One region of the Desulfotomaculum sp. genome, then DNA from elsewhere that is predicted to be linked to it. Evidence: riboswitches for the same ligand, from Rfam matches in the RefSeq annotation. Region 1 holds a riboswitch; each other region holds the start of a gene.
The links. Region 1 has a riboswitch for cobalamin ahead of metE (5-methyltetrahydropteroyltriglutamate--homocysteine S-methyltransferase). Riboswitches for the same ligand answer to the same signal wherever they lie in the genome.
Positions count from the first base shown of each region.

Region 1 (8,019 bases):
ATGGCCCAAAAAACTATGCATTGCTTTAGCCGGAAAATTTACCACATTTTGTATTCTAAGATACTGGGGATTCCTTGGTAAAAAGGAGCAGAAGATTGCCTGCCTTCGTTCGATGGCTGCTAACATTTGCCGCCATTCCAAATAACTATTAAAATGCCCCGGCAAAACCTTCCCTTTGCCTAGCAAATCGGTGTAGGTTTCATTTCTTTCTTTGAGAATGGTTTCGGCTACTTCTTTAAAGCGCACAGGGTCATCCACTAATACAAGGGGCTCTTCGATAAAATAATCAAATAAGGTCACTGGTTCTTGATAGAAGTGATAAAGCAATTGTTCCATACCATCAAAGGGTATTCTCCTGCGGATTTGCTCTAAAACCATTGCCCCTTGGGAGGAAAGCTGATGTACCGCATCGACAGAACCGGACCGATGCAGTTTCTTTAGCTGGTTTTTGAGCTCTAGTTCATAACTTGCCTCGCACTTTTGCCAGATCTCGGGATTCACGATCAATTCACGACAGGGAGAAATGCTAATGTCATTTAATTTGTCCAAACTACGCTGATTCGCCACTTCAAAGTGACGAATAGAATCCACTTCATCATCAAAAAACTCGATCCGTACTGGCAGATCCTCGGTCATGGGATAAATATCAACAATCCCACCCCGACTAGAAAACTGTCCTCTGCCCTCCACCAGATCGACTCTCTCATAACCCAATTCCACCAGGTTCAAGAGCAGCTTTGCCAAATCTACCTGTTGGCCCAAGGATAATTTTACCCTGGCCTGGCGGAAAACCTCCAGTGGCGTCAACCGGCGCAACAAAGCCTCCACCGAGGTAACCACCACCATCGGTTCCCCGTCTGATAGTTTTTCCAAAACCCGTAACCGCTGAGCCAATACCTCGTTGCTATGGGCTAGCACCTGATAAGGCAAAAGCTGCCAAACTGGAAAGGGTTGGACAGAAACCCCAGGCAATAAGGAAACTAAATCATCCAGCACAATGCCCGCTTCCGTCTCACCCGGTGTGACCACTAGGGTCGATCTCCTGGTATGGGAAAGCCCGGCAAATAAATAATTGCGCTGGGAACCAGCCAAGCCAAAAACCATTTGCTGATTTAAGCCCTTCGCCAATCCCTGCAGTAAGTTTTGATATTCAATTGTTAACTCCAACGGCCGTAATAATCCGTTCATTTTATCTCCTGAATCATGCCCCTGGGGGACTATTTTATTTCGGTAACTAAATAAAGTACAGAAAATAGCTTCAGCCCGGCTGGACCTAAGGGGCTCCCTTATTCCACCAGGCAAAAAGATAAACTTTTCCTACTTTCCTATGTTGGCCAATTATACTCCGTCATTATTCCCTCGTCAAGCTGGTTTGTTTACTATAGTATAGTATGAACCAATTCCAGGCGGTATGTACCAGATACGTCACAAACAAAGCTGCCAATAAATTACTCACCGCATAAACCCTCGCCGTCAACAAACCAAATAACCCATGGGCCGCCACCGCCATCCCAGCCGCCCCAACTCCCCTTGCACCCCTGCGTTTCATTTCCACCAAAGCCTCCACCACACCAAAACCGATGTGCGTATAAACCAGAGCTGCCCCCAGCATAACTGCCCCCAGAGTCTTAGCCAATTCCTCCACCAACGGTGTCAAAAAAGCAATCCCCCGCCCACCTAAGGAATTGATTACCCACCCGTTGATTACCCACGAAACTCCGGCGGCTAACAAGGATGCAGCTATGTAATTAAGTGGTGCAATATCTGTCATTGTAGAAGACACCTCTGCTTTTTCCTAGACAGCACGACAATAGCAAAATGGCCCTAGGCCTTATAAGTACATAGGGAAGATACCCCTCCATACTAGCAGGTGCTATCGTTATCCCCCCCACACCAACCCCGCAACCAAACTACTCTACCTGGGAACTTCCCTGTGCCTCCGATTGCTCTTCTTCCTTCTTCTTAGTCTTAGCCTTCTTATTATACCTATTCATAACCACCGAAGTCCCTTCCAATACCCAAACCCTCACCGCCTCAACAGCAGTCTCAATCGCCGGCCCAATGGACTTGGCCTCTTCCTCGCTGATTTTACCCAACACATGACCCACAGCCCCATAGGCAGACCGCCCAATGCCAACCCTCATGCGGGCAAAATCCTGGGTGCCCAATAACTCAATAATATTTTGTAAGCCCCTTTGTCCACCGGCACTACCATTTTTGCGAATACGCAAAGTCCCTGGGGGTAAATCCATATCGTCCACAATAACCAGTAAATCCTCTAGGGCTAGTTTATACCAATTCATCAAGGCAACCACAGACTGGCCGCTTAGATTCATAAAGGTTTGAGGCTTCGCCAGGATGACCTTTTCTGGCCCAATATTAACTTGGCCAAGCAAAGCCTTGTGCTGCTTCTTTTCCGCCCTGACACCCAAACTAGCTGCCAATTCATCAACAACCATAAACCCGATATTATGTCTGGTTTGGGCATATTCTCCACCGGGATTTCCCAAGCCCACAATTAATTTCATTCAACACTTACCTCCCTTATCGAAGGTATTTTACCCCAGCTTTTGTATCAAGGCAATAGAAAGAAGGGTTATCCCGTGTCATTCTAGGGATAACCCATTCCTTTAGCAATTCAATCAAATCGTCTCGTTTATTCCTTTTCAATCGTTTTAGCTTTAGCCTCCTGTTCAGGTTCCGGTGGCACCTCTGGCTGGCCGGCTGGCTCCGGTGCCTTCATGGTGGCTAAACCTACCACGGTTGTGTGTTGATGATCTAAAATCCGAACAGCCGCAGGCACGTTTAACTCACTTACCGAGATGACATCACCAATTTCTAAACCGCTAATATCTACCTTAATTGCTTCCGGTATTTCATTGGGCAGGCATTCAATTTCCGCACTACGCAAATCATGCTGAATTACTCCACCCAATGCGACACCCTTGGGAGTACCTACCAACTGAATGGGAACGACCGTCTTAATTTTGGAGTCTATAGAAACTTGCTGAAAATCCACATGCCTTATCGTGCGATCCACCGGATCCATCTGTAAACTCTTTACCATTACAGTCTGTTTGCCACCGTTTACACTCATATTAATAAGCGTGTTTCGTCCGGTTCCAGAACTAAGAATTTTCTTTAAATCTTTGGCGTCAACGGAAATACTCATGGACCCCATTTCTTTGCCATAAACTACACCGGGAACACCACCGCTTTTTCTAATTTGCTTAGCAATCGATTTTGTATCTGTTTCTCTCACAGTTGCATTTAACCTTGAACCTGTCATAAAATTACCCTCCCAACTAAATATGTCCCTATTATTCCCTATTTTTGGTCATATCAAACAATGCCAGGGCATAAAGATCAATATAATGAGTTTGATGTAAAGGGGGGCCTAATAATGCGCAAGAGCAAAAAATTTATTGGTATGCCGATCATCAGTCTTGCCGAGGGCCAGGAAATGGGTGCAGTCAAGGGGTTAGTTGTAGATCCGTTTCAGCAAAGGATAGCCGCCCTAATTATAGAGCAAAAAGGTTGGTTTAAAGATCAAAAATTTGCTCCTTATGGTAAAGTACGCAGCGTAGGTGCCGATGCCATCACCATTGATCAAGGAGCAATCGTTGAAAAGGGTACCAGCCTGCCAGACATTTTAAAGCTTTACAAAGAAAGAATTAACATCATCGGCAGCAAAGTTATCGCAGAAAATGGTTCCGATCTCGGGGAAGTAGATGAGTTTTATGTTGATGAAATAAGTGGTCAAATCGTTGGCCTGGAGATTAGCGGCAACTTTTTAAACAGCCTATTTAAAGGTAAATCCTTTATGGAAATTGCCTTTGTTAAGACCATTGGTAAAGAATTAGTTGTAACGTCCGTGGATGCCTTAGAAAACTTGGTTAAAGTTGATGGCGGTTTACACGAAACCGTTAAACAGCTCAAAGACAGTACAAATCACATCTGGGAAAGCACGGTACAAAAAACCAAGGAAATTAGTACGTTAACGAAAGAAATAAGCAGCAAAAAGGTGGAGGAAATTGAAAGCAAAACGAAAGATCTCGGAGAAACGCTACGTGAACGGGTTAAGAGAAAAAGTAAAGACGACCCCATCGAAGACGATGTTGTCATTCATGATTTGCCGGCAGGCACCCTAAGATCAGAGGAAGAAGCCTTAAACCGCCAAGAGGTTATCCAGGACGAGGTTGTTATTCAAGATTTACCGCCAGGCTCACTACCACGCCAGACCGAGGAATTAACCCGTGTTGAACAGATAGAAGATCTCGTTGAAATCCATGAATTACCCCCCGGTGCTTTACCCCGCGAAGAAAATCCCAGCGAGGATGAAAGCGGGGATGAACAAGAAGCGATCGAGGAGCCCATCGTACCAGAAGAAAATACAGAGATTAAAAAAGAGTAGTCCTCCGCTTTCTTGCTGTATTTGATAGTTGCAAGGCTAATTAGGTCCCTGGGCCATGAGCCTTGGGCCTAAAAGGTTAAGGGCTGACAGCTAACACGAAAAGGTGTCTGATCTTCAGCGCAAAACTGAAGCTCAGACACCTTTCTTTAGCCCAAGGCAGGTGAATTTATTCGAAGGCAGCATACTATCAATGTATAGACAAACATTGTAGGATACTCTATAATTATTAATCAAATTACCGCAAATGGGGAAGTCCGTGAGAATCGGACACAGTCGCGCTACGGTAACGGAAGGCTGTTTTGGCAAATCCGGAGTCCGAGTACCATGGTAATTTGCTAATTTTTTGTCGCGCAAACAAAAAAGGAGGAATTACTTTGTACACAGGAGCAGCCACTTATGTAGTCGGTTTTCCGAGAATCGGCGAACAGAGAGAACTGAAAAAAGCCCTTGAACATTATTGGGATCAAAAAATCCGTTTTGCAGAGCTTGCCGATCGGGCAAGAAAATTACGTCGAAGACACTGGTTACATCAAAAAGAGGCTGGTATCTCTTTTATTAGCAGCAATGATTTTAGTTTGTATGATAACATGCTCGATACAGCAATGATGTTAAATGCAATACCGGAAAGATTTCGTACCATCCACAACGAACAAGAGCTTTATTTTGCTATGGCCCGCGGAACGAGTAACGCTGTGGCGCTGGAAATGATGAAGTGGTTTAATACCAATTATCACTACATTGTCCCGGAACTTTCCGATACCATGGACTTCTCATTAAATGCAGATAAAATAATCAATGAGTATTTAGAAGCAAAAGAATATGGCATCCGCACAAAAATTAATTTGATCGGACCCATAACCTTTTTATCTCTTTCCAAACGTGTTGATCGTAATCCGGATACCTTGGAACTACTCCAAAGAATTTTGCCTTGTTACGTTTCTCTGCTTAAGAAAATGGCTTTTCTTGATGATGAAGTATACATTCAATTTGACGAACCAATCGTCGTAAAGGATCTGGACAAAAGAATCCTTGAACTGTTTTACTTATCCTATAAAGAATTAGCCAACGTGGATAGCAGGCTTAGACTGATCGTCATGACTTATTTTGATCATGCGGTGGAAGCCGTAAAAACACTGTTTGATATTCCGATTTATGGTATCGGACTGGATTTTCTATACGGACCGGAAAATCTAAAAATTCTGAATTGCCTGAACGGTAAAAAACTAATTGCAGGCATTGTCGACGGAAGAAATATTTGGAGAAATGACTATCGAAGTACCTTGACTTTACTTGAAAATATAGAAAAACATGTAAAAAGGGAAGATATCATCCTTTCCACCACCTGTTCTCTATTACATGTTCCTTATTCTTTGGAACATGAGAACCAGCTAGACAAAGAGATTAAGTCATGGCTGAGTTTTGCCCGGGAAAAACTTGAAGAACTATCGGATCTTGCCAAGTTATTTTTTATTGAAAGGGATTCTGAGGACCACCCATCCATTTTAAAAGATAATCAACGTATATTTATAACAAAACAACAATCACCTAAAGCAATAAACCCTCTGGTTCGAGGGAGAGTATGTTGCATTGAAAAAAAGGAACGAGTAGGCTCTTTTAACGACAGGAATGACATTCAGCGGAGAATACTCAATCTTCCTCTGCTTCCGACAACAACCATTGGAAGTTTTCCTCAAACCAATGAGATTAGGAAACTGAGACGGGATTTTAAAAATAACATTATTTCTCAAGCAGAATATGATAAAGGAATTAAAAAACACATTGATACCTGCATACAATTTCAACTGGATATTGGGCTGGATGTTTTGGTACATGGCGAACCAGAAAGAAATGACATGGTGGAGTACTTTGGTGAACAACTCTTAGGTTTTATTCTCACAAAAAATGGCTGGGTGCAAAGCTATGGCAGCCGTTGTGTAAAACCTCCAATTATCTATGGGGATGTCAGCAGACCAAAACCAATGACCATTCATACAATCCGATATGCCCAAAGCAAAACCAATAAAATTGTCAAGGGAATGTTAACCGGACCTATAACCATTCTTAATGGGTCCTTTTGTCGAAATGATATCGAACGATCTGCTGTCTGTGAACAAATTGCCTTGGCCATTCGGGATGAGATTCATGATCTTCAAAATGCTGGCATCAAGATTATTCAGGTTGACGAAGCCGCACTCAAAGAAGGGTATCCCCTACGAAAAGAAAAAGTTGCTTATTATGAAAATTGGGCTGTTAAATCGTTTAAATTGGCTGTTAGTTCGGCTGCCTTAGAAACGCAGATCCATACCCATATGTGCTCTAGCGATTTCAATGATATTATCCATACCATCGAGAAAATGGATGCCGATGTTATTACCATTGAAACCTCAAGAAGCGGTAATAAACTGTTGGCTGTTTTTTCGGCCCAAGGATATGATAAAGAAATTGGACCCGGCATTTATGATATTCACTCTCCCAGGGTTCCCTCCACAGAGGAACTGGAAGAGAAAATCAGACAATTAATGTGGGTTTTGCCTCCGTCCAAACTGTGGATTAACCCTGACTGCGGCCTCAAAACTCGTAAGTGGGATGAGGTAAGAGAAAGTTTAACGAATATGACCATGGCAGCACATCATATTCGGTCAGGATTACAAATGCTGATGCTTGTTTAACGGACCTTACTTAAAATAAAATTTAATTTAGTAATGATTATATTTAAAAAACAGGTTTCCCCGTCGGGGAAACCTGTTTTTGCTTAAAACTCTTCCATTAACTTTGCCACGGCTGCACTGTGGTGTCCTTCTTCTCTGGCCATCCGTTCAAAGATAAACTTCTTATCCTGTTGTGCTTTAAAAATATCTGCCATCTGATTGTACATTTTAGCTGCGGCATCTTCCCGCTGTATGGCAATGGCTAAAACTTCCTTCGGGGTCATTTCCGGGTTTAATTCGCCGGCTTCCTCAAAGCCATCAAAATAGACTTGTTCATTGATCGGTTCACCGGATTTTAACCAGAGCAGGTAATCTAAATGATCCTTTTCATCCTGAGCTAATTTCTTTAATACCTTCTCGGTTTCTGCCAGCTTTGCCTTGGCTGCCATTGCATTGTAAAATTTATAGCTGCTCTCCTCCGATTTAATGGCTACATCTAAAACGTCATTAATTGTTAATTGCAAAACCATAACCCCCTTTAGTTATTATCTTTACCCCATTGTAAACTATATAGGGGAATTTTTCCATGACAAAATTATTGAATTTTTCTTGCAATAGAATAAATATACCCCTAGCCCATCGGCACCAATTTGATCTGCCCCCAGGCCGCCAGCTTTTCTCCTTTGATGGCTACAGCACCGAATATCCCCTTAACCGAGGCAGCAAAATCCACCGCCCTTTGGACATCCTCTTCGCTTTGCACATAATTGCCCGCCGCAGTGGCCACTGCATCGGCCAGGGTTGTTGAGGCAGATAAAATAATCACTGCATCGGATTTGCCAAAGCTTAGGGAATGACCCACCGTGCCAGAGGAGGTGCAAATCCCCAATGGGGTTTGCCCGGGTTGAATTTCCAGGGCAATTTTATTGCTAAAGGGGGAGGTCCCAGCAAAAACCC
Region 1 covers NZ_CEVWQM010000033.1:28,349-36,367, forward strand. The annotation lists gene mfd (transcription-repair coupling factor) at 1-1,188, opposite strand, end outside; gene AC1U9Z_RS15990 (hypothetical protein) at 1,352-1,771, opposite strand; gene pth (aminoacyl-tRNA hydrolase) at 1,911-2,528, opposite strand; gene AC1U9Z_RS16000 (50S ribosomal protein L25) at 2,657-3,289, opposite strand; gene AC1U9Z_RS16005 (PRC-barrel domain-containing protein) at 3,404-4,414, shown strand; cobalamin riboswitch at 4,615-4,748, shown strand; gene metE (5-methyltetrahydropteroyltriglutamate--homocysteine S-methyltransferase) at 4,789-7,083, shown strand; gene AC1U9Z_RS16015 (ferritin family protein) at 7,167-7,586, opposite strand; gene AC1U9Z_RS16020 (UPF0280 family protein) at 7,694-8,019, opposite strand, start outside.

Region 2 (8,019 bases), on a different contig from region 1:
ATCCTGCAGGGCGATGGTTCCATCGGGATACTGACAACGGAGATTGCATGTTTCCAGAATAATGTCTGTCATTATATAATACTCCCGCCTTTATATGCTACCAATAATAACAGTATTTCAATAAAGCAAATAATCGTAATATTTCTTGTGGAGTAGGTATAATCCCTGGCTAAAACTTGTAAGGAACCATTATACCCCCTTGCTTCCAGGGCTAAGGTAAGTTCCCTGGAGCGGCGGAGAGATTGCAGCAGCAGGCCACTGACCAACATGCTCATGGAATGCAAACCTTTTTTACCAGAGGAATAACCCAACCGGGCGGATTGGGCAAGATATGTTTTTTGCCCGCTGTCCCAGAGTACAAATAAAAAACGATAGATTAATAGCATCAGTTCCAGAAATAACTCTGGGATCCTGAGCTTTCGTAACAGATCAATGATATCCAGCATCGATGTGGTAAGGATTAAAAAAAACAAACAGGAGGAACAGGCCAAGGATTTGGTAAAGACCATAAGGGAAGTATGCAAGCTTTCGGTTGTTATACCTAGGGGGTAACCCAGTAAGCTCCACTGACAAATGACCATATCCGTTGGGTTTATGGTTGTTACAGCAATACTTAAGCTTCCTAAGGAGAGGAAGGTAATGGGCAGTAACAGGAGCTTTAAATAAAAACGCAGAGGCACTTTCCCCATGAAAGTAGTGCCTCCTGCCATTAGAACCAAAACTAGAAAAGATATAATAGCCGAATTCGCTAAGATACAAATAATCATATTGACAATGGCAAAAAATGTTTTTTCCACCGGGTGTACTTGCCCTAAGGGACTGTTATAGGAAAATCGATCAAGCAGCACTTGATTTTTTTGCCGCCTTTCTTTTGCCATTCCAGAAACCGATAATATAACAAATTACTCCGGCACCTATTGCTGCCTGAAGAGCAAAAAGTAAGCTCTCAATTTCCCCACTCGGTGGTTCCCAGAATGGTTCAAACCAGGGTTGGTAGTCCTGATTTACCTGGCTAATCACGGTTTCAATTTGTCCATCGGCACCTTCAAATCCTGCTTCGGGCAAGAAAATAAGGGGTATAATGAGCAATAGGACCACAATACCTAAAAGTACCCAGTTTAAGGACCGATTGGAAGAAGGGTTATTACTTGACGAAATCATAGGGACCGCTCCTTTCGTTTTTGATTAGCCCGGGCAGAAATTCTTCCTTGTAATTGTACAGTAAGCTAAAAACAAATACAGTCAATAATCCTTCTGTTATGGCTAATGGAAGTTGGGTAATACCAAAAATGCTCATGAACTTATAAAAAGAAATTAAATAACCGCCCGTACTGTCGGGGAATGCCAAGGTCAATTGGAGGGAGGTAACCATGTAGGTCGCCATATCACCCAATGAAGCAGCCAAAAACACCGCAACCTTCGCATTCCGCTTCTTTAACAGTTGGTAAATGCCAAAAGATACGAAGGGACCCACAATACCCATGGAAAACACATTGGCACCAAGGGTTGTTATCCCACCGTGGGCCAATAATAAAGCCTGAAATAACAAAACAATACAACCTAGAACACTCATCACGGCGGGACCAAACAAAATGGCACCCAGTCCCACACCGGTGGGGTGAGAACAACTGCCTGTGACCGAAGGGATTTTTAAAGCGGAAAGAACAAACACAAAGGCCCCCGCCAAACCCAGCAGCATTTTTAGATTTGGGTTTGCCTGTAAAGTTTTGCGAATGGAGCGAAGTCCCCAGATAACAAAGGGAGCCGATAGGGCCAACCAGAATAAGCACCAACCGGCAGGTAGAAAACCCTCGGCAATATGCATCGCATAGGCGGCATTAGGAGTAAGGAATAATAAGCAGAAAACGACCCAAAGTGAAGTAACCCGATATTTCATGGTTCTAAGTCCCCCTTTAATACAATTTTCCCAATATTTTGACATATCGCTTGCCTGTTTTAGCACTGGTTTTCTAACTAGTTAAGAAGTTCATAGGCCTGTCGTATATGCTTGATGTAGATTTCCACAATGTTATCAAATTCCAAAAGGCCCTTGAGAAGAGTTGTTACCGGATAGTTTTGAGCCAATTCATTTTGCCAGGCATCTGGCTCAGACCCGGCCAAATCATTGATGGCATGATCACCGGCAATATTCATAAAGGGGACGAGCGTTACCTTTTGAAAATCCTTCCTGGCAAGATCAGCCTTAACATCCGTTAATGAAGGATAACCCTCAATGGTACCAAGGATAACATTTGGATAGGTTTGACGCAGCATATCATTTAGGCAACCGTAGACACTAAAGCTATGATGATCACTGCCATGACCCACCAGTACCAGAGCATGTTGGGGGTCCGCAGGAACCAGATCCTTGATACAGGCCACAACCTCCTGGTAGTCTGTCAGATGATAAAGGAGTGGCGCCCCCAGGGTTAATTGATGAAAACCAAACTTACCTATTTTACTCTGAAACTGCTTGCCGGAAATACCTCGCAGGTGAGACATATTATCTACCACATTGACCAGATCATAGTATTCCATGCCTGGTATGATATGCACGGACTGTACCACTACCCTGGTATAGCCTTCATCCTGCAGCCTAGCCAAAGCAGTAATCGGACTGTCTATCTGGATACCTCTTTTGGCCAATACCCCACGAATACTCTTTGCCGTGTAGGCCCAGCGTAGTTCGATACCGGGGAAAACTACTCTGACTTGATCCTCTAATTTTTTAAATGCAGCGGTTGCTTGATCCACAGTGGTGCCAAAGGTTACCAGTAGAATAGCTTTTTTTTCCATTACAATAACCACCTTTACAAAATAAAAAACCTTAACTAATTAAACGTTAAGGCAAGTCAAAAAAACCAGGATAAACCCCGGTTTAACTGCTTACCTCTCCTCGGGAGGGTCAGTTTTTTTGTTTGGCAGGTCTCCTGACTCAGGCATAAAAATTTGCTTCTACCTTCCCAGTAGTACCAGTGGTGTAAACTGAAACAAACTAGCCATTTACAGTGGCCGGACCGTTCGGGATTTGCACCCGATTCCCTTTTAAGCCCCCATAGGGGGAACCAAACACGAAGTATTAAATTATGGTGCCATCATAACATATATATTCCATTATGTCCATAAAAACCCATGTAAAAAACCGAGTCCTTCTTATGCCATAGAAAATATATATTGTCAGAATCATAAAAAAACGATACAATCCTTTAAAGAGTATAATTTTTCCAGGTGCCCCGGTAGGGGAGAATAGGGAATCGGGTGCAAGTCCCGAACGGTCCCGCCACTGTAAGCGGTAAGCGAATACCCATTTTGCCACTGACCTTGGGTTGGGAAGGCGGGTATCCGGCAATGACCCGCAAGTCAGGAGACCTGCCTGTAAAAATACAAATTCTGAGAATGATGGAAAAGTTCTCGGCCTATTAAGGCTGAGGACTTTTTATTTTTCAGGCAAGTTCACCCTGCCAGCGGCACCAGCAAGGATGACATGGGTAGATGGTTGATGGCTGATGGCTAAAAAAGCCCAAGGCTCATGGCCATTTGAAATAAAGGAGGTAAAAAAATGTCTTTATTAACTGAAACACTTGCCAGGATTCAACTACCGGACCAGACCTGTGAAGAACAGGCCAAACAGAGGTTAGACAGACTGACCAAACCACCTGGCAGCCTGGGCATATTAGAGGAGATCGCCTGGCGGTTGGCTGGTATCCAGCGGTCCCCTCTGCCGAAACTTCCTCTGGAGAAGGTATCACTGGTTTTAGCAGGAGATCACGGGGTAGTGGCAGAAGGGGTCAGTGCCTTTCCTCAGGAAGTAACGCCTCAAATGATCTTCAATTTTCTGCAAGGTGGTGCAGGTATCAATGTACTGGCCCGTCAGGCTGGTGCCAGGGTTGTGGTGGCTGATGTCGGGGTTACCGGACCACCCTTGGCAAGGGAAGGTCTGATTTCCTGTCGCGTAAGATCCGGCACAGATAATTTTGCCATCGGTCCCGCCATGAGCAGGGATGATGCCATTCGATCCATGGAGGCTGGTATCACCCTTCTAAGTCAGCAAGTTAAAAAACGTCCGGCCCTGGTTGGGATTGGTGAGGTGGGCATTGGCAATACCACGCCCAGTGCCGCTATTTTAGCCGCTTTTACAGGCGTGGCCCCGGAGGAAATTACTGGTCGCGGCACAGGTATTGATGATCAACGACTGCAACATAAGATCGCTGTGATTAAGCAAGGGCTGGCGGTAAATCAACCCGATGCCAAGGATGGCCTAGATGTGCTGGCCAAGGTGGGTGGCTTAGAAATAGGTGCTATGGCGGGGGTTATCTTGGGTTGTGCCGCAGAGGGAATTCCGGTCGTGCTGGACGGGTTTATCTCCGGTGCAGCGGCAATGCTAGCCAAATCCCTGGCTCCTCTGAGCCGTAGGTTTATGTTTGCCTCCCATGTATCAGAAGAACCAGGCCACCGTTATATGATGCAGAAGTTAGAATTAAAACCCATTCTGCATATGGAAATGAGATTGGGCGAGGGCACAGGTGCCGCCTTAGCTTTCCCCATTATCGAATCTGCGCTACGTATTATTAACGAAATGGCTACCTTCGCAGAAGCAGGAGTTAGTGAAGGATAGATAGAAAAGGTGAAACCAAACCCTGGCTGCTTTTCCTTGTATTGCCATAAATTTTATACTATAATTTGTTTTACTAACTCTCGTTAAAAAGTATGAATATTCAAACAGGAGCAATCTATGAGAATACCAAGAATTGTTCTGGCCGGAACCCACAGTGGTGTAGGAAAGACTACCCTCACCCTGGGATTACTGTCAGCCTTCCGACGGAGGGGTATTAAGGTACAACCCTTCAAAGTAGGGCCTGATTATATCGATCCCGGCCTCCACAAAGCAGCCGCTGGCGTCACTTCCCATAACCTTGACAGTTGGATGGGCTCACCGGAGAAAGTGCATGAGTTATTTATTAAAAGGGCCAAGGGAATGGATCTTTCCCTGGTGGAAGGCGTCATGGGTTTATTTGACGGGGCCAGAGGGCAAGGGGAAAGGGGCAGTACAGCCCAGGTTGCCAAAATTATTAAGGCCCCGGTGGTTTTGGTTTTTTCAGCCCAGGGGTTGGCCCGCAGTGCTGCGGCCCTAATTAGCGGTTACCAAAATTTTGATCCGAATTTACAGGTCTGTGGCGTTATTGCCAATGGAGTAGGCAGTGAGGGTCATAGACAATTTATTAAACAGGTGTTGGAAGGGGAACTGGGCATTCCTTTACTGGGAGCATTGGTCAAACAAAGGGATATTGTGATGCCCCAGCGTCATTTGGGACTGCTGCCCGCAGCAGAAAATAAGGAATTAAACCAAACCCTAACAGCACTGGCCCAGTTAGTTGAGGAACAAATCGATGTGACACGGCTGCTGACTCTAGCCCAACAGGCATCGGAGCTGACAGATCGTGAAATACTGCCGGTACAACAGTCCTTTAAGGGTGTGAGGTTAGCGGTGGCTAGCGATGAAGCCTTTAATTTTTATTATCAAGACAGTCTTGATTACCTTGTAGAGTTAGGGGCGGAATTAGTATTTTTTAGTCCCCTGAGGGATACCCTGTTGCCACCGGATATAGACGGCATCTATATTGGCGGAGGATTTCCCGAACAATTTTTACCCATGTTAGCCGCTAATCAATTATTAAAGCATGAATTAGTAGAGCGCAGCCGGCAAGCAATGCCCGTTTATGCAGAGTGTGGTGGGTTTATGTATCTGTGTGAAAGCATTACGGATCTAGCCGGCCAAGCCTTTGCCGGGGTAGGACTGGTACCGGCTCGGGTAAAAATGGGACAGCGCCTGGCAGCCCTGGGTTATGTCCAGGCCAAGTTAACAAAAACCTGTTTGTTGGGAGAACCAGATATGACCCTGAAAGGACATGAGTTTCATTGGTCCATTATGGAGGATCTACCTGCCGCATCGAATGTCTATCAGTTAACCGGAGGACGTGGCAAGGAAGGCCGTGGTGAAGGCTATGCCCATAAGGAAATTCTGGCATCCTATGTACACATTCATTTTCGCTATAACCCTGGGGCGGCCCAAAACTTTTTAGCGGCCTGCCAACGATACAGGGTACGGAGAGTAAATCATGGAAGAAAGTAAAAAGGAGTTAAGATCTGGCTTTACCACCGGCACCTGTGCTGCAGCGGCGGCCAAGGCAGCGACAATGGCCCTGGTAAAGGGCATCATTGCCCAAAATGTTTCTGTTTCCCTACCCGGTGGTGGTCAGATCGTAATAGACATTGACCGGGTGGACAAAGAAGATCCGTTCTGTCGTGGTTCCGTGGTGAAGGATGCCGGTGACGATCCAGATGTGACCCACGGCATGACGGTTGTGGCTGAAGTGTCGCTGCAACCCGGAGAAATTCAGATTACCGGCGGCAAGGGTGTAGGAGTCGTTACCAAGCCCGGCCTGTCAGTGCCAGTGGGAGAAGCGGCCATTAACCCGGTACCCCGGCAAATGATTGAACAGGAAGTAAGGGAAGTATTGGGGCCGGATCGGGGAGCAAAGGTTGTCATAGCCGTGCCGGAGGGGGAATCGGTGGCAAATCTAACCATGAATCCCAAACTGGGTATTGTGGGAGGTATTTCCATCCTGGGCACCGGCGGCATTGTCCGGCCCATGTCTGAGGATGCTTACCGACGGTCTTTGGTGCCGCAAATTGATCAGGCCTTGGCCCTGGGACACAGCTTACTGGTACTGACACCGGGTCGTTTAGGGGTAAAAAAGGCAGCAGAGCTTGCACTACCCTCTGAGGCAGTGATCGAAACCAGTAATTTTATCGGCACCATGCTGGAAGAGTGTGCCAAAAGGCCTGTGGAAGGGGTACTTTTACTGGGTCACTTGGGTAAATTAGTCAAGCTAGCCGCGGGAATTTTTCATACCCTGGGCAAGCTTGCCGATGGACGGCGGGAAACCATTGCGGCCCACGCGGCTCTTTTGGGGGCACCCCGCTCGGTCATTGAATTGTTAATGAACATGAATACCGCTGAGGAAGCGGTAACTATCTTAGGTCGCCATGACTTATCCCAGGTCTTTGAAAACTTGGCTGCGGCAGCCAGTCAGAGGGCTGCTGGCTATGTCAGGGAAAAGTTCAAGGTGGGAACGGTCATGTATGCCCTCAGCGGTGAAATTGTGGGCTATGATGAGGGAGCCAGAGAAATTGGGGAGGCACTGGGATGGAAAATATCATCAAAGTAGTTGGTGTGGGTCCCGGTGGACCGGACTACCTTACTGCTGCCGGGGCTGCCGCCATACAACAGGCGGAAGTGGTGGTGGGTGGACGCAGGCTATTGGATCAGTTTGCCCGCCCGGGACAAGAAACCTATGCTCTGGCTGCCAATCTGGATGCTGCCATTGAATTTATACAACAAAACTATAAACACAAGCGGCTGGTGGTGCTGGTATCCGGAGATACAGGAATCTATAGTTTTGCCGCCACCCTGGCAGAAAAGCTGTCGCCTAACTGTTTAGAGTTTATTCCCGGCATTAGCTCTGTACAACTGATGTTTGCCAGGCTAAAAAGTCCCTGGCAGGATGCTGTGGTGCTAAGTCGCCACGGCAGAGAGGACCATCGGTTAGTCGGCATGGTTAAGGCAGGGATTACGGTTGCTGTTTTAACAGATGCTAAAAATAGTCCCCAGGCCTTAGCCAAGGAAGTATTAGCCAATGGTTGCCATAACTTGCCGGTTTCGGTGGGCTGCAATCTTTCCTGTGCCAATGAAACGATTTTCCGAGGAACTTTAGCTGCTCTGGCAGAGTCTAACCAAAAATTTGAGAATTGCGTGGTGGTTATCGGTGCCTAAAGTGGCATGGGCCTATACAACACCCGGTATACCGGATCAGCTTTTTAAACAGTCAAACACCGTGCCCATAACCAAACAGGAAATTCGCATGATTGCCATCGGGAAAATGAAATTATTTCCCGGTGCTGTGATCTATGATGTGGGGGCAGGCAGCGGCAGTGTGACGGTGGAATGTGCCCTCCAGA
Region 2 covers NZ_CEVWQM010000002.1:97,863-105,881, reverse strand. The annotation lists gene AC1U9Z_RS01580 (energy-coupling factor ABC transporter ATP-binding protein) at 1-72, opposite strand, end outside; gene cbiQ (cobalt ECF transporter T component CbiQ) at 72-878, opposite strand; gene AC1U9Z_RS01570 (energy-coupling factor ABC transporter substrate-binding protein) at 838-1,161, opposite strand; gene AC1U9Z_RS01565 (energy-coupling factor ABC transporter permease) at 1,145-1,897, opposite strand; gene AC1U9Z_RS01560 (sirohydrochlorin cobaltochelatase) at 1,975-2,796, opposite strand; cobalamin riboswitch at 2,904-3,085, opposite strand; cobalamin riboswitch at 3,210-3,391, shown strand; gene cobT (nicotinate-nucleotide--dimethylbenzimidazole phosphoribosyltransferase) at 3,560-4,615, shown strand; gene AC1U9Z_RS01550 (cobyrinic acid a,c-diamide synthase CobB) at 4,733-6,130, shown strand; gene cbiD (cobalt-precorrin-5B (C(1))-methyltransferase CbiD) at 6,117-7,229, shown strand; gene cbiE (precorrin-6y C5,15-methyltransferase (decarboxylating) subunit CbiE) at 7,208-7,834, shown strand; gene cbiT (precorrin-6Y C5,15-methyltransferase (decarboxylating) subunit CbiT) at 7,827-8,019, shown strand, end outside.
Region 2: another riboswitch for cobalamin. It lies ahead of AC1U9Z_RS01560 (sirohydrochlorin cobaltochelatase); the one in region 1 lies ahead of metE (5-methyltetrahydropteroyltriglutamate--homocysteine S-methyltransferase).

Region 3 (8,019 bases), on a different contig from region 1:
ACATCAACCAGTCTGTCATTTTAAAATACTCCCCGTCCTAAGCTTTTCAACCGCTTTGCGCGTTTACATGGAACCCTTTCGTGTAACAGAAGTCGGGTTCTTTGCTTCACGTAACCGTTGTTCAAAGGGTTTGCCGTAATATAGATCGGCTAATGCCATTAAAGCATGCTGGGTGGCCATCTCATTCGAATCGGTACCCGCCATATGGGAAAAGGAGCCATCCTTTAATTGAAAACTTAATAAGGCTGTCACAGGATTGCCACCTGGTTTGCTTAACTCGGCATCTAAGGGATTTATGCCTACGGCAAGAAGGCCCCGCATGGCAATGGCACAAGACTCAGCATTGACTGCCCCCCAAGAAGCATACTCCCCTTTCGTTCCCTGGACACTTTTTAAAAAGGTATAGGCCCTTTGGACCACCGGGCTATCTTTCTTCTCACCCAGGGCCCCTAAAGCCATTAAGGCCATGCCGGTTGAGTCCACATCCGACGTGTTATCCTTGGTATACCAATTGAAACCGCCATCCCGATGCTGTTGGTCGATTAGCCACCCTTTGGCTTTTGCTTCATCCGGGATGTCCGCCCCGGCAGCATATAGTGCCAGTATGGCCCAAATATGTGCATTCACCAGCACTTGGCAATTATTGTCGCCCTGTCCGCTGCGGTCACTATTATCAGCAAACTTGCCGTTAGGCAGTTGATTGGCCTGAATCTTTTTGATCAAGTTTTGTCCTTGGAAATTTGTCGGGTCATGGCCTGCGGCAAGCAAGGTTAAAATTAAGATGCTATCATCTGCGGTGGTCTGTGCTGAGGCCAATTGTTTTTGACAAACCTGCTTAACCGGGTAGCCGGCAAGATTTTGGCCTGCCGCAGCAAGGGCCAGATAATTCCAGGTGGCAAACTGTGCTTCCGGTTGTTTAACGCTAGCCGTAATTGCCTTTGTTGCTCGCTCCAGGGCCAGCTTGTGATCAACGGTGGGCTGGGCCAAGGCTTGCATCGGAAAAATCAACATGAAGACAAATAACCCAAGTAAATAGGCCATTGGTTTTTTTCTGTATCGCATAGACTTCTCCCCCCAATATTATTTTTGCATTAACTGCTCCCACTGAGGAGGTGGTACACGAATGCTTTGGCTATACCACCAAATAACGGTATCTCCCTTTTTTACTGCCATTTTGCTGGCACCCTGCATCGGACTTTGATCATTAATTTTATACATCCAACCTCCTTGCCCTCTGTTACGCTGGCTAACAATGGACTCTACCAGGCCGGGATAACGGCTGGACATGGTATACTCTATGCCAGATGCATCCAATACTTCTAATACGGTGCTGACCCCCTGATTCGGTTGCGACACGGTAACACTGCTAGGCCCGTAAAGCAGTTCACCATTCATGCCTACCACTGCCAGATTAATAAGCAACTGATTTTCCTCTGTCTCAGATGTTATATTTCCCTGGCTTTGGGCTGTCACGGAAGCACTGCCGCCCGTGACAGCAGCAGCTTCCGTGACAACAGCCTGAGATACCGGCGGGGCTTTTTCCTGATTTGTGTTATTTTGGGGGATTATTTCACCTTGCTGGTTGTTTGTTGGCACAGCATTGGCTGAAGTTTTATCCTCCGTCTCTTTTTTTACTTCAGGCATGTTTTTCGTGATACTTTCGTCCTTTGCCGCAACCTCCGTTTCCAGCACATTATTAAGGGGGGTAGCTTGGGAGCTAACCTTTGTCTGGTCAACGCTGCTGATTTTATTGCTGTAAACAGCGGGTCCCAAAAGAAAGGCCAATATTACAAAAAGCAAAAGAATAACCTTCGTTTTCCCTTTCATTAAACACACTCCAATAAAGGAATTACATACCTGCCAACAGGCGGTAAATCAGCACCGCACATTCTGCCCGGCTGGTGGTACGATCTGGCCGAAATGTTTCATCGGGAAAGCCTTTAACGAGTCCTCTTTCGGTAACGGCCAACACACTGTCTCTGGCCCAGTCTTTCACATGATCACGATCCGCAAAGGGCAATTTTTGTTCGGAGGGCTGCAACTCCAAGGCCCGGGCCAAAATAGCAGCCACTTCTTCTCGGGTAATGGTATTGTCAGGACAGAAGTAACGATCTTTATATCCCTTAATCAATCCTGCTTCATAGGCAGTTGCCAGATCTCCGGCATACCATTCGCCGGCTTTTACATCTTTAAAATGGTCAGCCGCATCGGCCTTGGTCTGTAAGGCTAACGCTTTGACTAACATACTGGTAAACTCTGCCCTGGTTACCGGCCTTAGGGGCTCAAAATTAGTACCATCTACGCCAGCCAAAAGATTTGCTCCAGCTAGCACTTCGATGGGGTCTTTGGCCCAACCGCAGGAGCCAGCGTTAACGTCAGCAAAGGATTTTACGGTTTCTTTGGCAAAAATGGCATATTTACTAAAATGTTGGATTCTGGCCCAAATTACACCCTTGTTAAGATCCACTACCGAAGGGATGATCACCCAATTGCCGGCATTTGGATCATACCAGGCCAGATATAGGTTATCTGGTTTTACCAGGGGAGGAATAACCACCTGGATGGCTAGGGTTGCCGGTACGGTAAAATTCGTTCCAGCGGGACCAAATTCATAGGTGGCAGACAATTGTTGATAGCCAGGGGGTAAGGTTGTGTTATCCATATCCAGTTTATTTACGGTTATTTCTATATCCTTGGTCAGGGACTCAGCCGGGATAAGCAAGCCTAATTGGCCCCCTTCCTCTACCACTGCCGCACCCTTAGCTGCTTCAACCTTCTGTTGCAATTGCAACTGTCTCTGCAGCATACCTCTTTGGAAAGCCAAGTCCGTCCTATTTATCGGCTGTCTGTCACCCACGACAATCACCGCTTGACCCCCTTGGCCAAGGATACCCAATTCAAATGTATTTCCCTGTAAGCCAAGGATTTGGCTAATATTTTCCAGGGCTGCCAGAGTATCCTCTGAGGCCCGTAATGACTCAGGCAGGTTTTTGTTTTGTTCCTCAAGGTTTGGTGATAAAACAGGCTCCGGCAGTACCTCCCCCTTGGAGACACTATCCCAGGAAGGACCGGGATTACTCACATCACTGCTGTACCACCAAATAATCTGATCTCCCTCTTTAACGGTTTTATCGGAGGCTGCAATGGCCGGTGAACTTCCATTTACCTTATACATCCACCCCTTCAAACCCTCGTTTCTTTGGCCGTCAATACTTGTGATCAGTCCACCCGACTCCGTGTAGCCCAGCCCAGTGGCTTCCAACGCGCCTAGTACCGTGAGTTTTCCCTTGCTATCTTTACTTACCACAACACTGCTAGGTCCGAAAAGTGCTTCACCGTTCTTACCCACTACAGCAATTTCAACACTGCACTGATCCAACTCTGGGTCTGTGGGAAGATTCCCACCGCCGCCAGGAGTTCCTTCACCTGTGACCAATCGGTAAGCAGCTAATGCCTCCGTGGCACCTGGAACATTTTTCAAAGTACCAAAGCTGCCGTCGGGATTCATGGTATTGTTCAGAAGGTAATCGAATGGTGTTAAACCATTGGTATGTTTCCATGCGGCGCTTGCCGGATCGATACCCAGTTTATTCAGGGTGACGATCACGCCGGAATTATCCATTGCCGGGTCGTCCCAGGTAGCATAAACGCCGCCATCCATTTGCTGCAAACCCTTTAAGTAGTTTAAACCACTGACAATGGCCGACTGAAGCTCTTGATCCGCAGCAGCATTCGGCAGGTAAGTAAGTGACCGGATAGCCTGGGTGGTCGAGAGAAAATCAGGGTAATAATAGCTGTCAAAGGTTTCCCCCCAAGAACCGTCTGCCTTATTTTGTTTGGACAGGATATATTCCTTAACATCAATAGCATTTAAGCTGCCCAGCGTTCCCGCTTCACCGAGGGCAATATAGGCCAACATATCACTATAAACACTATTTTCAAAGGATTCCTTGCCGGCGTGCCGCTTTACTAACTGATCAGCTAATTTTTCCTTTTGGGGGGTATCATTCCATTGGTTAAGGGCCAGTAAACACTTTGCCAGCGTATTTGTTCTAGATTTTTTTGTCCAGGCTGAACCGGAACCGGCATACTCATCATAGGATCTTTTCAGGGCCTTTAGGGCAATCAATGTTTCAGCCGTGTTATAGGTACTATCCCAGCTATTAATAGCGATGGCAGCCCTATCCGGGTCTTGCACATCCCTAAGATAGCTCAGACCGTCCTGGATAGTCTCATTTACATCCTTTGTTGCATCAAAATAACTAAGGGCAGTCATAACCTGGGCAGTGGTGTCTGCTTCCTCCGGTGTCCATTCAGATCCCCAGGCTACCCCGGCGTCATAACCAAAAATATCTTTGTGAATCTTTTTTAAACCATCAATATAGGCAAAGGCCTTTTCTTGGTCAATGCCCTCCAGCAGGCCTGCTTTACCCAATGCATGAAGCACGGTCACATGATCATAGATACTTGTTCCAAAGCTGCCATCTGCCGCCTGTTGTTGGGCAATCGAATTCGCTAGGACAGCTGCATCCGGTGCCTTATATTTTTTTTCATGAATTGGGGCCATGCTATCTGTGGGAGGTAAGGTCTGCTCAACTTCAACTACGTTTAAATTAATTTCGGTAACAATGTCTGAGTATACTTCATCCGTAACAGATAATTCCCTTGCAACGTTTTCGTTTAACGCAACCTCATTGTTCATTTCCTCCGTTGTTTCCTCTATGCTTGGGGTTGATTTAGCCTCAAACGTTACTTCTGTTACTTCTGCTTCAATTTCTGTCGTTACTTCTAATTTAGGTTCATCAATTGCTTCCTCGGATGTAATCTCGATTGCTGAAAATGATTCGGCCTCAACGAATGTTTCTGTTTCAATTTCTGGGGCTGCTTCTAACTCGGTTTCATTTGTTGTTTCTTCTGATATAACCTCGCTAGCCGGGGTTTCCCTCACTTCAGCGATTGTTTCTGTTTCTGTTTCAATCTCTGTGGCTTCGTCTAACTCAACATTATTTGCTGCATCCAAACCAATTGCTGCGGCCAGGGTGGGTGCTTCTGCATTGGCTGAGTATGCTTGCACTGCATCAAGGGCTGCCAATTCTTTAGCCAATTCCACCGCTGTGGCTGCTGGGTTGGCGGCAGTAACAGCGGCAGAAGCAAGCACAGCATCCCGGAGAGAGGTTCCTTGGTATATCCACCCGTCTGCTGAAAGGTCTTCGCCTGCCTTGACCAAGGCTTCGATACAGCGATAATCAAGGCTAAAACCTTGTGCATCATAGGTAATGGTACCGCTCTGATATTTCTCTTGGAAGTAATGAATGGCTTTATGAATGGCATCCTCTACCTGCTGCCTCTCTACTCCAGGCACCAGGTCATTTTTAATGGATGCTAAGGCCAGCAACGGGCCTTTCGTTCCATATTCATTGCCTAAAGGTCCAAAGCTGCCATCGTCATTCTGGGTGTTGCATATATAACTGATTAAGGTAAGATGATCCCCCAGCAAATTGGACAATTCTTTGATTTCTTGTTTTAATGTTTTGCCATTATTGGTCCATTTTTCAGACCCCAGATCCTCGCCGCCTAGGGCTAATACGTAGGCAGTATAGCCATCGATTTTTTCACCGGCCTGATATTGCTTATGTATAAATTCAATGGCTTTTTGGGATAACTGACTGGCGGTATAGGTCTTACCCGGTTCACTGGCCACTGCCAGGTTGGGAATCGTTAAAAATGTCGTATTCAAAATAAAACAAAGGGTGATTAGTATTGAAGTAATCCTTAAGCAAATTCTTTTTTTCCTCATTCCGATACTCACCTTTTTCATTCATGTAATTGCGATTTGTTTGTATCCTAGTTGGGCAAATTAAAAACCCCGGTTCTACAAATGTACCGGGGTTTTATGACGATGCCGGGAAACAGCACATACACCATGAAGCCACCTCCTATACATCCGTAGGGATAGTGGTAACCTGGCATAGGCAGATTTCCTGGCTTCGGATCATCGGAACCCCACACCTTCCCAGGTTTTTTCCCAGTGGTATTTTGTGGGGCTCCTCCTCATTACAGTGGCGGTACCGCGTCGGCCTTGCACCGACTTCCCTTTTAAGCTTTACCTTTTCAGAGTAAAGCACCTATTCCAGCAACTAAAGTATTAAGTTAATCTAGCAAGTGGCACTAAGCTTCCTCAACTAAGATAAAACGCCAAGCACAGAACCACTCTTCAGGGTGGGCGTCCGGTGGGCAGCCGATACATTCGGTCTTAATTCTCGAATCAATGGTCCTGGCAAATGTTGCATACTCAACCAGACCGGCAGATTTACAGGGGTAATCATCTAAACCTTGGCGTTTCCGGGCAGACTGCACCCGGCAATCATTCATCTGAAAGACAATACTATTGGGACTTTCATCAATAATGGATTGTACATTGATCCTAGCATACATTCTAAACTGCAGGGCTTTCTTAAGGCCTTCCAGACCTGGTTTTTCCTCTAAGCCTAAGAAACGTTTAATTGAATCTGCCTCGAAGGGTGAAAATTTTCCCCAGCAGGAATCATTGCAGCGTTTAGCATCATTCATGCCATGTTTGAATTCAACAGCCTGGAACCACACTCCATCATTGGCCAGCCAGTTAACTGCTGTATCGTTAAGCAGGGCCAAAAGTTTTTCCCTAGGCATCGCTAAAAAGGGTTTTGGTACACCATTTTCCATTTCAAAGCCAAAGAATTTACCAAAACGCTTCATTTGAATATTAAAGCTCTTCTGGTAGGCTGCATCCAAAATCTTCAGTGCCTCAGGAAAACCCAGCTGATGCTGGACTTCATTAAACCATAAGGCATGATGAATGACAATACGATGAAACATCTCCATGGACAATTTGGCTAATTGCTCATTGCTAAGGTTTTCGTCCCACATTACTTTCTTTTCCATTATTTCCCCTCCTAATTATTTTATATAGGTAATCACATTGGGTGTCATACTTAAATAATCTGGACCATGCTCGGTCATTACAAAACTGTTTTCAATACCAATGGCGCCCTCAGCAAAGATAAATTTAGGTTCCAGGGCAAAGGTCATGCCAGGTAATATGGAGGTCTTCAATCCCTTGGCAAAGATCGGCAATTCATCCACTTCCAAACCTATACCATGCCCGATAAATTTAACCTTATCCTCCTGATAGCCCATAAAATTATCCTTTAGACCCATTTCCTCTGCCAATTTCATGGCCAATAAATAAGGTTCCTCTGCGGGGGTGCCTGGCTTAATTGCTTTGATAATTTCCGACTCAATAAATAAAGCAGCTTCAAAGGCCTTAACCATCCGAGAACTTAATTCACCTATGCAAAAAATTCTGGTTTGATCCGAGGTATAACCATTTACCACACAGGTATAATCAATATAGACAGCTTCATTGCGGCTAATCTTTTTCCATCCGGCACCGTGGGGATGGGTTACAGAAACTCCCGTGCCGCCAATTGGCCCATCTAAGAAACTTGGTGCGGTGGCACTATACCCTGAACAGGTATTTCCTAAAAATAAATCCTGATTAAAGGATCTCATTTTGCAGCAACCGGAATACCCTCTTTTACGCATTTCTGCCTCAAAGAGTGCAGCCAACTCAATCTCCAACATCCCCTCACGTAAAAATGACGGTACCGCTAAATGGGCTTTTCCTATTACGCTTGCGGAATCCCTGATCAATTCTATTTCATAGGGTGATTTAATGGCTCGAATCGTTTTTATAGTTGGTGAAATATCGATAAACTCTGCCTTGGGGAAAATTTTCTGATACCTTTGATACAGATTTACCGGCAGTACATCTAATTCCCAGCCAATTTTTTCAAACTTCGTATAGCCAAATGCACCGAGAATGGAGGGAATTTCCTTAGGACTTCCAAAAGGAACAATATGCTTTAGGGGTGACTCGTTTTTACCCCGTTGCAAGCTCTTTTTAATCGCTAATACCGGTTCACCGCTGGCCGGCACAAACAAAAATGCGTTCTGTACCGTACCCGTAAAATAAAAGAG
Region 3 covers NZ_CEVWQM010000010.1:87,589-95,607, forward strand. The annotation lists gene AC1U9Z_RS07990 (energy-coupling factor transporter transmembrane component T) at 1-19, opposite strand, end outside; gene AC1U9Z_RS07995 (prenyltransferase/squalene oxidase repeat-containing protein) at 64-1,062, opposite strand; gene AC1U9Z_RS08000 (DUF4430 domain-containing protein) at 1,081-1,827, opposite strand; gene AC1U9Z_RS08005 (S-layer homology domain-containing protein) at 1,850-5,797, opposite strand; cobalamin riboswitch at 5,955-6,144, opposite strand; gene AC1U9Z_RS08010 (DUF6125 family protein) at 6,169-6,921, opposite strand; gene AC1U9Z_RS08015 (M24 family metallopeptidase) at 6,937-8,019, opposite strand, start outside.
Region 3: another riboswitch for cobalamin. It lies ahead of AC1U9Z_RS08005 (S-layer homology domain-containing protein); the one in region 1 lies ahead of metE (5-methyltetrahydropteroyltriglutamate--homocysteine S-methyltransferase).